3 regions of the Pantoea sp. GABEPS69 genome follow, and region 1 is predicted to be linked to each of the others. Evidence: predicted binding sites of a transcription regulator. Region 1 holds the regulator's gene; each other region holds the start of a gene.
What was found. Region 1 encodes CRP, which controls carbon source genes, mostly activating them, when cyclic AMP is high. Its sites were predicted from a motif close to ATGTGANNNNNNTCACAT; they were not measured.
Positions count from the first base shown of each region.

Region 2: the regulator CRP is predicted to act here: its motif matches at 2,445-2,462, upstream of rbsD (D-ribose pyranase).
Region 3: the regulator CRP is predicted to act here: its motif matches at 1,940-1,957, upstream of PVE98_RS10400 (6-phosphofructokinase).

Region 1 covers NZ_CP118618.1:303,916-308,130, forward strand. The annotation lists gene PVE98_RS01370 (aspartate aminotransferase family protein) at 1-782, shown strand, start outside; gene PVE98_RS01375 (YccS/YhfK family putative transporter) at 783-2,858, opposite strand; gene crp (cAMP-activated global transcriptional regulator CRP) at 2,917-3,549, opposite strand; gene PVE98_RS01385 (OsmC family protein) at 3,850-4,215, shown strand, end outside.
Region 2 covers NZ_CP118618.1:4,041,978-4,046,192, forward strand. The annotation lists gene rbsC (ribose ABC transporter permease) at 1-434, opposite strand, end outside; gene rbsA (ribose ABC transporter ATP-binding protein RbsA) at 431-1,939, opposite strand; gene rbsD (D-ribose pyranase) at 1,947-2,366, opposite strand; gene PVE98_RS19565 (YgiW/YdeI family stress tolerance OB fold protein) at 2,537-2,932, opposite strand; gene qseB (quorum sensing response regulator transcription factor QseB) at 3,095-3,757, shown strand; gene qseC (quorum sensing histidine kinase QseC) at 3,754-4,215, shown strand, end outside.
Region 3 covers NZ_CP118618.1:2,108,041-2,112,255, reverse strand. The annotation lists gene pqqF (pyrroloquinoline quinone biosynthesis protein PqqF) at 1-933, shown strand, start outside; gene PVE98_RS10405 (YceI family protein) at 1,050-1,634, shown strand; gene PVE98_RS10400 (6-phosphofructokinase) at 2,092-3,072, shown strand; gene PVE98_RS10395 (PTS sugar transporter subunit IIB) at 3,083-3,397, shown strand; gene PVE98_RS10390 (PTS sugar transporter subunit IIC) at 3,390-4,215, shown strand, end outside.

The sequences.
Region 1 (4,215 bases):
TTACCGTTTCCGTTGGCGGACAGCCGAAATACTCCGACGGCTTCGGGCCGAAACCGGCGGATATCGTGCACGTTCCCTTTAACGATCTCGAGGCGGTAAAAGCGGTTATCGACGACCATACCTGCGCCATCGTGGTCGAGCCGATTCAGGGCGAGGGCGGCGTGATGCCCGCGACGCCAGAGTTTATGCAGGGGCTGCGCGCACTGTGCGATAAGCATCAGGCGCTGCTGGTGCTGGACGAGGTGCAGAGCGGCATGGGACGCAGCGGCAAACTGTTCGCCTATGAGCACTACGGCGTGACGCCGGATATTCTCACTACCGCCAAAGCGCTGGGCGGCGGCTTCCCGGTCAGCGCCATGCTGACCACTCATGAAATCGCTTCAACTATGTCGCCGGGCGTACACGGCACCACCTATGGCGGCAATCCGCTCGCCTGCGCGGTCGCGGAAGCGGCGCTGGACGTGATTAATACGCCGGAGGTGCTGGAAGGCGTTCAGGCGCGTCGCGAGCAGTTCGTCGCGGCGCTGAAGGCGCTCGACGCGAAGCGGGATCTCTTCTCGGAAATCCGCGGCAAAGGACTGCTGATCGGCGCGGCGCTGAAGCCGCAGCACGCCGGTAAGGCGCGCGACATCCTTAACGCCGCAGCGGCGGAAGGGCTGATGGTGTTAGTGGCGGGCACCGACGTGATCCGTTTTGCGCCGTCGCTGGTGATTGAGCCCACCGATATCGAAGAGGGCATGGCGCGTTTCGCCCGTGCGGTAGAACGCGCGCTGACTGCCTGACTATCCTTTCCGCAAATGCCTGATTAGCCAGCGGCCATGGTGCGGCCGCTGGCTCCACGCCAGCGACGATATGGTGTGCATCACGTTAAGATGCTCCAGAATACGCTTCACATGCTGCTCCAGAATCGTCGTCGGCCCTTCATCCAGATTCTCTACGCCCGCCATCACGTTAGTTTGCGAGCCCGGCCCGTCATACTCCAGCCGCTGCTGGCAGCGCTGCAGCGCAACTTCGCACGACTGCAGATAGCGCTGCGCCAGATCCGGCGTCAGCATGGTGTGCTCGCGGGCGAGGATGGTCATGGCGTTAATATGCTCGACGATAAACTGGCTGTGCGTGACCCACAGGCGCATATCTTTCAGATACTGGGCGTTGAAGCCCGGCTCCTGCATCGCCTGATTGAGCGAGTTGAAGAGCGCGTTGTGCGCCTGATTGACCTGCATGCGCTGATAGGCCAGCTTCTTCGCCTCCTGCTCCGGCCCCAGCAGCAGCCGCAGCGCATCCTGATAGGTTTCCAGCGCGTCGTGGGCGTTTTGACGCAGCAGCCCGCTCTGCCACTGCGGCCACAGCCACAGCATGCCGCCGAAGGCGATCAGGCAGCCCATTAACGTGTCCATCAGGCGCGGCAGTAAAAACTGCGCGCCGTTCAGCGACAGCAGCTGCAGCGAGTAGACCGCCGTCACGGTAAAGCCGATCATCGACCAGCCGTAATATTTACGCGTCACCAGATAGCTCACCAGCGTCACCACCAGCATAAACAGCAGCACCAGCGATTCCGGCACCGCGAAGCGCAGCGAGGCGGCGGCGATCGCCAGGCCGACGAAGGTGCCCAGCGCCCGGTGCTGGATGCGCACCCGCGTGGCGCTGTAGCCGTTCTGGCTGACGAACATAATGGTCATCAGGATCCAGTAGGGCTTGGGAATATCGAACAGCATCGCCAGCGCGCTGCCGAACATCAGCATCACGGCGAAGCGCGCCGCGGTGCGCAGCGCGGCGGACTTTAGCGACAGATAGCTGCGCAGCGCGGGCAGCAGCGGCAGGCGGCGCTGGCGATCGGTCATCAGGTCGCGCTGGTAGAGCGGTTTTTGCGTGCGCAGTACGCGCGCGATGCGGCTGAAGTGGTAGTAGCAGAAGTGGCCCACCGGATTATCGGGATGCTGACGGGCGATCTTCTCCAGCGCGCCGAGCGGCTTCTCCATATCGAAACGACTCGGCAACTGATGGTAAAGAATGGCGTCGGCCAGCGCGCGCAGCCGCGCCGAGATGATTTTGGCGTTCCAGCGGATCACCGCTTCCGCATGGCTGCGCTCCACCAGCTTCTGCACCTCTTCCGGCTGATGCAGGCTGACGGAGATATGCTCCTGCAGGTCGAGCGCCACCTGAAACGCGCGCGTCAGCCGCTTGTGGCTGTTGTCGCGGCTGGCGGAGAGCATATGCATCTGCTGATAGCAGGTGTTGATCAGATCGACCGCTTTCTGCTGACGCGCCAGCAGCGGCGGCAGCGCCTTTTCCGGGTCGGTAAGCTGGGTCAGCAGGGTATATTTCGCGTCGCAGTAGTCCGCCAGCTCGCGGTAGATCAGGCTCAGGGTTTCGCGCATCGGCTGCTCTTTCCACAGCCAGAACCAGAACCAGTTGAAGAGTCCGTACCAGAGCGTGCCGCCGATATAGAGCAGCGGCGGCACATAGATCGGCATGCGGCCGATCAGGCTCAGGGTAAAGATGGCCGCCACCAGCGTGCCGGAGAGCAGGCGGCCGTGCAGCGGGCTGATTTCGCCGGTGACGCCCAGCAGCAGCGGCAGGGCGAAGAGCACGGCAGGCAGCGGCACCCCTTTCAGGGTTAATAGCTGGATCAGAAAGCTGCCGAGCGCGAACAGCGAGCCGCCGACGATGAGACGTTTGAAGAAGCGCTTATGGGGCGTATCCAGACCCGCGACGTTGCAGCAGGCGGGAACCAGAGAGAAGAGCAGGCCTTTTTGCAGATCGCCGAACAGCCAGCCGAGCGCCACCGGAATGCAGAGCACCAGCGTCTGCCGCAGGGCATAGTTAACTTCGGGGTGATAGATGATTCGACGCCACATCACTTCACTAAAAGCAGTAACGGCGTGACGGTGACATCACGCCGTGAGTGAGAGGAAATCAGCGGGTGCCGTAAACGACAATGGTTTTGCCGTGTGCGGAAATCAGATTCTGGTCTTCCAACATTTTCAAAATGCGGCCCACGGTTTCGCGCGAGCAACCAACGATTTGGCCAATTTCCTGACGAGTAATTTTGATTTGCATGCCGTCGGGATGCGTCATGGCGTCTGGCTGCTTCGCCAGGTTAAGCAGGGTTTGTGCAATACGTCCGGTCACGTCGAGGAAAGCTAAATTGCCCACTTTTTCCGATGTAACCTGCAGACGGCGCGCCATCTGCGAAGAGAGACGCATTAAAATATCCGGATTCACCTGGATAAGCTGACGGAATTTCTTGTAGGAAATTTCCGCTACTTCGCACGCGGTTTTCGCGCGTACCCAGGCGCTGCGCTCCTGACCTTCTTCAAACAGGCCAAGCTCGCCGATAAAATCACCCTGATTCAGGTAAGAGAGGATCATCTCTTTGCCCTCTTCATCTTTGATCAGCACCGCCACGGAACCTTTCACGATGTAGTAGAGGGTTTCAGCCTTCTCACCCTGATGAATCAGCGTACTTTTGGATGGATATTTGTGAATATGGCAATGGGACAGGAACCATTCGAGTGTAGGGTCTGTTTGCGGTTTGCCGAGAACCATTCGCTATTATCCTCTGTTGTAATCGTGCCCAAAACGCGGGGGGATTAATCCCTGCCAGGCGATGAAAGCTTCAAGCGTTTCCCCTAAAGGAGATTATTCGGGCCTTATTTTGCGCCAGGCGCTTGATGTGTCCCGTCTTCGTCCCTAACAGAACGAACTATTTTCAGCACTGTTTGTAGCACAGCTTTTGCCGACTGTCTTCTGTTGTCTCGCTTCAGCAAAGGGGGGATTACTCTGGATTGCTGTTTGCCAGGTGAACGCGTACTCTGGCGGCAAACAGGCTATTCTCGAGGTGGAAACATGCAGGCAAGAGTGAAGTGGGTCGAAAGATTAACCTTTCTCGGCGAGTCGGCGTCGGGACATCAGATCCTGATGGACGGTAACTCCGGTGATAAAGCGCCCAGTCCAATGGAGATGGTGCTGATGGCCGCGGGCGGCTGTAGCGCCATCGACGTGGTCTCTATTTTGCAAAAAGGCCGCAACGATGTGGTGGACTGCGAGGTGAAACTGACCTCGGAGCGTCGCGAAGAGGCGCCGCGCCTGTTTACCCATATCAATCTGCATTTTGTGGTGACCGGCAAGGCGCTGAGCGATAAAGCGGTGGCGCGCGCGGTGGATCTCTCGGCGGAGAAATACTGTTCGGTGGCGTTAATGCTGGGCAAAGGC
Region 2 (4,215 bases), 370 kb from region 1:
TAGACCATGGTGACGCCGCGCAGCAGCAGCATCATCACCAGCGTGGCGATAAAGGCCTGCACTTTGCCGCGCGCCACGATAGTACCGGTTACGGCGCCGATCGCCGCCCCCAGCGCCAGCGCGCCCGCGACCGCCACCAGCGCGTTGACTTCCATGCCCACCAGCGAGGCGGCCACCGCACCCGTCAGCGCCAGCAGCGATCCCACCGAGAGATCGATGCCGGAGGTGAGGATCACCAGCGTCATGCCGACCGCCATAATGGCGTTGACCGAGGTCTGCTGCAGAATATTGAACAAGTTCGCTACGGTGAAAAAGTTAGGGCTCTGGCTCGCCACCACCGCGATCAGCACGATGAGCGCAATCAGCGATTTTTGCTCCATCAGCCAGGCTTTGCTGAACCAGCGACGGCTGGACGGTAAGGTTTGGGTGCTCATACAACTAAATCCTCGCTGTGTTGCTTGCCTACGGCTGCCGCCATTAAAGATTCCTGCGTCGCCTGCTCGCGGGTAAATTCGCCGCCGGAACGGCCTTCATGCATCACCAGAATGCGGTCGCTCATGCCAAGCACTTCCGGCATCTCTGATGAGACGAGAATGATGCTTAGCCCTTCGGCCTTGAACTGATTGATAAGCTGGTAAATCTCTTTCTTCGCCCCGACGTCGACGCCGCGCGTCGGTTCGTCCAGGATCAGCACGTTGGGACGCGTCATCAGCCCGCGCGCGATGGCCACTTTCTGCTGATTGCCGCCGGAGAGCAGGCCGATCGCCTGTTCCATTGACGGCGTTTTGATATTGAAAAGGCGGATAAAATCGCCCACCGCCAGCTGCTCGGCGGCATGTTTCAGCGTGCCGCTGCCGTTGCTGAAATAGCGCAGCGCCGTCAGCGACATGTTCTCTTTTACCGACATGCCCAGCACCAGCCCGTCGCGCTTGCGATCCTCGGAGATATAGACGATGCCGTTGGCCAGGCCATCCTGCGGCGCGCGCGTCACTACTTCGCGGCCGTCGAGCCAGACGCGGCCTTTGCTGCGCGGCAGGGCGCCGTAAAGCAGCTTCATCAGCTCGGTGCGTCCGGCGCCCATCAGCCCGGAGACGCCAAGGATCTCGCCTTTGCGCAGCGTAAAGCTGACGTCGTGCACGCCCGGTCCGCTAAGGTTTTCGACCTTGAGGCGAACGTCTCCCGGCGCCTGGTCGAGGCGCGGGTATTGATCTTCCAGCTTGCGCCCGACCATCATCTCGATCAGGCTCTCTTCGCTGAGCTCCTTCACCGGACGTTCGGCAATAAACTGGCCGTCGCGGAAAACCGTCACGTCGTCGCAAATCTCGAAGATCTCTTTCATACGGTGGGAGATATAGACAATGCCGCAGCCCTGCGCCTTCAGCTCGTTGATCACGCGAAACAGCGACAGCGTTTCGGTATCGGTTAGCGCGTCGGTCGGCTCATCCATAATGATCACCTGCGACTTAAAGCTCAGGACTTTGGCGATCTCCACCATCTGCTGATCGCCGATTGAAAGATCGCCCACCAGCTTGTGGCTGTTGAAACGCAGGTTAAGACGCTTCAGCAGCGCGTCCGCCTCGGCGTACATCCGTTTCCAGTCGATACGGCCGAAACGGTTAACGAACTCGCGCCCCAGAAAAATATTTTCCGCCACGGTCAGCTGCGGGATGAGGTTCAGTTCCTGATGAATAATGCCGATACCCGCTTCCTGCGACGCTTTCGGGCCGCTGAAGGTGGTCTCTTCGCCAAGCCAGCGCAGCGAACCCGCGTCGCGGCTGTAGATGCCGGTCAGCACCTTCATCATGGTGGATTTGCCGGCGCCGTTCTCGCCTACCAGCGCCATCACGCGTCCTGGATAGACCGCCAGCGACGCGCTCTTTAACGCCTTTACGCCGGGAAAGGATTTCTCAATCCCCTGGAGCTGTAATAAGGGTTGCATAACGGCCTCAGAAGGTGACGCCAGCGCTCAGGATGACATTCGCAAACGGAGAGCACTCTCCGCTGCGAATGACCGCCTGACTGCGTTGAGTCTGTTGTTTGAACTGTTCATGACTGGTGTAACGCACTGCAATAGTGTTTCCCTGGTGCTGTTGCAAGGCTTCGAGCACGGCGAGAAGCTCGCTATGGAGCTGCGGATTGTGCTGCTTAATCTCTTCCGCAATCAGGGCGCTTTCCACCTGCATCTCCAGCGTGACGGCTTTTACCACCTGCATAAAATCGGGCGTGCCCGGCGTCAGCGCCAGATCGATGCGCTGCGGTCCTGCCGGGATCGGCAAACCGGCATCGGCAATGGTCAGCGTATCCGTATGGCCCAGGCGGGCAATCACGTAAGAGAGTTCAGCGTTTAACAGGCGACCTTTTTTCATTTTCTGCTCCAGAGCGAAACGTTTCGCTAGCGGCAGTGTATGAAATGGCGGCAGTAACTCAACGGGGGAAATCGAGAAGTGTGATCGTTATCGAAACGTTTCGCTCGCGCGAAGGCGAATTTGACTTAGGCGATAAAAAGGGCCGCTGAAGCGGCCCGGCAGGGAAGACGTTACGGCGCTTTGCGCACCTGCTTAACGTCAAGTTCGATGCTGTTGAAATCTTTATCCAGCTCGCCCGTCAGTTCAACGCGATCTTTCGGCGTAATAGTCAAACCGTCCCAGCGCTTGTGGTCGATCTCAACTTTCATGGTGCCGGTGGCGTCGCGAAACAGATAATCCTCGTCGCCGATCTGCTTCTCCAGCTGGCCGCGCACGGTGATCCAGCTGTCGTCTTTCATCTCTTCCGCCTGCTTAACGGTCACCACGCTACTCTGGTCGTTTTGAAAACCTCCCTGTTTCGCCTGAGCGGCAGGCGCATTCGCATCGACAAATCCGCCCTGAGTCGCGGCAAAGACCGGCGCAGTGGTCAGCGCCAGGATAGCTAAAAGTGCGGCATGCTTTTTCATATAGTCACCTCGTTTCCATGAATGTGTGTTTGGTACGCTTCCTATTAAAACAGCGACTTCTTAACAGGATCTTAAGAGGTAAAAATAAGCGAAATGTGGCGATATCGCCTGTACAAGCGTCGTTCTCCTTCGTATAAAGCCTTTGCGGACAAAGGAGGGAAGATGCGCATTTTACTGATTGAGGATGACCGGCTGATTGGCGACGGCATCAAGGCGGGCCTGGGCAAATTAGGTTTCAGCGTCGACTGGTTTGTTTCCGGCGATGAGGGTTTCGCCGCGCTGCATGCGGCGCCCTGGGATGCGGTGATCCTCGATCTTTCGCTGCCGCAGCGCGACGGGCTGGAGATTTTGCGCGACTGGCGACAGCAGGGCGCAGACGTGCCGGTACTGATCCTGACCGCGCGCGATGCCCTCGATCAGCGCGTGGAGGGTTTGCAGCTGGGCGCGGACGATTATCTCTGCAAACCCTTCGCCCTGACGGAAGTCGCCGCGCGGCTACAGGCGCTCATCCGGCGTCGCCACGGCCAGCTGCAGCCGGAGCTGCGTCACGGTAACGTCATTATGCAGCCTGCTAGCCACAGCGTGACGCGCGATGGCGAGCTGGTTCCGCTTAAAAGCCGGGAGCTGGCGCTGCTGGAACTCTTTTTACGCCATCCAGGCCGCGTGCTGACGCGCGCGCAGCTGGAAGAGAAGCTCTACAGCTGGGATGCCGACGTCTCCAGCAACGCGGTAGAAGTGCATATTCATCACCTGCGTAAAAAGCTCGACGCGACCTTTATCCGTACCGTGCACGGCGTCGGCTATATGCTGGGAGAGCCGCAATGAGCCTGTTTCTCCGGCTTGGCGTCGGTTTCGTGCTGCTGCTCGGCCTCTGCTGGGGCAGCGCCAGCCTGAGCGCCTGGCTACAAACACGCGACACCATCAACGAGCTTTTCGACACCCAGCAGCTGCTGTTCGCCAAACGCCTGATGGCGCTTGACCTCGCCGCACCCGCTGACGCCACCCTGCCCGAAAACAAGGCGCTGCTGCGCCATCATCGCGGCGATCAGGATGACGACGCGCTCGCCTTTGCTATTTTCACCCGAGACGGCAGACCAGTGTTGAACGACGGCGAAAACGGCAGAATGCTACCGTTCGACGCCGAGGCGCAGGGATTTCACGACGGGCGGTTAATCGACGACGACGACGCCTGGCGGTTTGTCTGGCTGACGACGCCGGACGGCCAGCACCGCATCGTGGTGGGCCAGGAGTGGGAATACCGCGACGATATGGCGAAAGCGCTG
Region 3 (4,215 bases), 1.8 Mb from region 1:
CGCCCGCCTTTTTTCACCACGCTTACTCTCACGCAGGCGGCGGCTATCGACCGTCGCCTGCGCCCGCTTTTCGCGCTGCTGCGTCATCAGGGCGGCGCGGCAAGCTGGCGGGAGAGTCAGGGCGTCTGGCTGCTGGAGGCGCAGCTGCCGCCGGGCGGCGAGGCCTGGCTGGCGTCGCTGCCGGACGCGTTACGCGTCGACGAAAGCCCGCAAGGCGAGCCGCCGTCGGATGATGTGGCGATCCGCGAACTGCTGCGTCGGCTGCCGCAGGCGGTTGCCGCGTCTATATCGGCGCGCGGCTGGCGCGCGGCGCTCTACGGCGGTTCGCCGCAGCAGCATGCCGTTATCGCGCGATGGCTGGCGCCGCTGGTAGCCGTGGCCCAAAACGATTTCGCAGAGCCAGAGCAGGGCAACCGGCTGACGGTGGCGCATCAGAGCCGCGACGGCGCGCTGCTGCTCTTTTTGCCTTGTCCGCCTGCGATCTCGCTGGCGGCGCTGCGCGCGCTGGCGCTGCTGATGGAGCCGCGCTTTTTCCAGCGCCTGCGCGTCGAGCGGCAGATCGGCTACGTCGTTAGCTGCCGCTATCACCGCTGCGTCGATCGCGACGGCGTGCTGTTCGTCCTGCAGTCGCCGGACGTTGCGCCCGCCGCGCTGCTGGAAGCGTGCCGCCTTTTCCTGCAGCAGTTGCAAATCCCCGATGATGATGCCGCGCTGGACGCGTTGCGCGCGCGCCTGTGCGCCCGGCTTGACGCCGCGCCCGACGCGACGGCGGCGCTGCTGCTTGGGCTGCGTCAGGAGGACGGACTACGCGATCTCGACAGGGCGTCGCTTGCCGCGCTGACGCCGGCGCAGCTGCGTCAGGCGCAGGCGCAGCTTCTCCGCCGCTGGCAGCGCGGCGTCGTCGTGGCATCGCGTCACGCCGATTTGCAATAATCACGCCAGGATATTGCTGAATTTATTTGAAAATTAAGTCCAAAACTCTTCACTATATCTGCGGGGGTGTTTAGGGGACACTCAAATGGATTCGGCTGTTTTAAAAGGAACCTAAAGTGAAAAATATCAAACGTCTCGCGCTGCCGCTGCTGGCCGCCACCGCACTCTATGTCCCGCTTTCTCAGGCGACCGCTCAGCAGTATGAGCTGAACCCGGAGCACACGTCAGTTATCGTTACCTGGACTCACTTCGGCTTTTCCCATCCCACCGCGGATATCCCGGACGCGAAAGGCACGCTGGTGTTTGACAGTGAAAATCCAGCCGCTTCGCGCGTTAACGTGACCCTGCCGATAACCAGCATCGACAGTCATGTTCCTGCGCTGACCAAAGAGTTCAAGGGCGCGGAGTATTTCGATACCGCGAAATATCCGACAGCGACTTTCCACAGCACCAAAGTGACCGCGAAGGGCGATAACAAATTCGACGTGGAAGGCAACCTGACGCTGAAAGGCATCACCAAACCGGTGACGCTGCACGCCACGCTGAACAAACAGGGCGAGCATCCGATGGTGAAGAAACAGGCGATCGGCTTTGACGCCACCGGCACTATTAAGCGTTCTGACTTTAAGCTGGATAAATATGTCCCAGCGGTCGGCGACGACGTGACGCTGAGCATTTCTACCGAAGCCTACGCGAAGTAATTTTAAACCTCTCTCTTGTGAACAGAGAGAGGTTATTTTCCGTCTTCAACCTTCTTATATTTCCCCTCATCTTCTCTCTCTACTAACGCTAAAACGCATTACCCTGCGCTGAAAACGATCGCGATGCGTAACGCTTTAGCGGTGAAATAAGCATGACCAGGGTAAAAATGAGGCAGAAATCACAATTTCGCATTATGGAAATCCTTCGCCAGTCTGTTGCGCATAATGGGTTATGCAGTTGCCGATCTTTTTACGTCAAGCCAATGAATATTCAGCGTAAATTCCTTTTGCCGCCTTCTAAAATAATGTGACTTGCCTCTCAAATAACCGCCTTGAATAAAGGGTGTCAAGCTGCCTGGCGGTTCTGCCTCTGTGAATTTTGTGATGTCTATTGCAAATATAAACAGCCCGCCCAGGAACAATAACCTCAGAGCGAAAACCCTATGAGGTTGTGATAATGAGAATTGGCATAGTGATAAGCGGGGGCGATGTCGCCGGCATAAATAATTTTATCTTCCAGGTGGCGCGACTGGCGCAGGCGGAGATGGTGTTATTTAACGGTGGCATTCCCGGCCTGCTTGGTAATCGCTATCAGGAGATAAGCTGGCGTGATTTGGTCGATTATTCGATAGCGCCCATTCCGCTCATGCAGTCTGGCAGAACCGAAAAAAAATTAATTCGCGGCGAATATGAGCAAATAGCCAGGCAGCTTAAAACGCTGCGCGTGGAGGTATTGATTATGGCGGGCGGCGATGGCTCGCTGCAATTCCTGCATACGCTGAGCGAATTCGGCGTTAATTGCTTCGGCGTCGGCATGACTATCGATAATGATGTGTTCGGCAGCGATTACACCATCGGCTTCTCCACCGCCTGCGAGCAGGTTTTAAAAGAGGTGGCGAAGCTGCGTAATACCGGTCGGGCGCTGGCAGGACGCGTTTTCATGGCGGAGCTGCTCGGCGGTTTTTGCGGCGAACTGACGCTGCAGTCGGCGATTAAAAGCAACGCCGACTTTGCGCTCATCCCTGAATGCCAGATCCCGGTGGCGCAGCTGGCTGAGCGTATCCGGGCGCGTCTGGAAAAGCAGAACAGCGTGGTCATTCTCTGCTCGGAGGGCTACACGCGCGAATATTCTCCTGGCTTTCAGGGGGCGATCGATACGCTAATTAAACAGCTGGAGCCGCTGACAGGGGTGCGCATTCGTAAAACAATTATTGGTTACGGCTTGCGCAACGGCGATCCTACCTGCGAAGAGATTTATCAAGGCGCCATTATGGCGGCTGAAGTGGTGCGTTGTATTCAGTCGGGCATGCGGAATAAAGCCGTCATTATAAACGGCAGCAATAAACCTATTCCGATTGATTTAGTAAGCATGAAAAAACGTCTTGTCGATACAGAAGGGCATTATTACAAACTCGCTAAACAACTCAATATAGTCTGAGGAAATTGCCATGCTTAAAATTTTATGTGTCTGCGGCTGCGGACTGGGGTCCAGTTTCGCCATTGAAATGAGCGCCAGGGCGGTATTAAAAAAGCTGGAAATTGAGGCTGATATCGATCACACCACCATATCAGAAGCCAATGCGTTTAAATCTGACATTATTTTAACGCAGAAAGCTTTTGCCGACGTTTTAAACGCCGACGCCAGCCCGGAAGAGATGAAGCGCGTTATTATTCTTAACCGCCTCACCGATAAGAGCGAAATTGAAGAAAAGATCCTCGCTTTTCTTAAAGAACATAACGTAAAGGTCGCAAGCCATGAATAGCGTGATTGAATTCCTGGTCCGGGATTTATTAGGACAGGCCTCTATTTTGATCGCCTTTATTGCGCTGATTGGCTTGCTGCTGCAGCGTAAATCAGCAGGGAAAGTGGTGGAGGGCACGTTCAAAACCCTGCTGGGGTTTCTGATAATGATGGCCGGAATCAATATTATCGTCGGCGCGTTAACCTTTCTGAATACTATATTCACCCAGGGTTTTGGCATGCGCGGCTATATCACCGATGTGGCGGCCATTGCCGGGCTGGCGAATCGCGAACTGGGTTCGGAAGTGGCGCTAACGCTGCTGGTTATCTTTATCGTTAACATTATTATCGCGCGCATTACGCCTTTTAAATATATCTTCCTGACCGGGCAGGCGCTGCTTTGGATGGCCACTATCGGCACCGTTATCGGCTATAAAGCAGGACTCAGCGGACTGCCGCTGATCCTGACCGGCGGCATTTTCGGCGGTATCATGGCGGTGGTTATGCCTGCGCTGGCGCAGCCGGTGGTACGGCGCATTACCGAGTCGGACGATATTGCGCTCGGCCATTTCTGTACTATCGGCTATCTGGTGCAGGCCGCGGTGGCGAAAGTTGTAGGCAAAGGATCCCGCTCTACGGAAGATCTTAAGCTGCCGGACAATTTTAAGTTCCTGCAGGATACCTATCTGGCGATGGGCATCGTTATGGTGCCGATGTACCTCATCCCCGCGCTGGCCGCCGGTCCGGCCTTCATCGCCCAGTACAGCGGCGGCATGAATTATCTGATGTACGCCTTTATGCAGGCGATGCAGTTTGTCGCCGGGGTGTTTGTGCTCTACA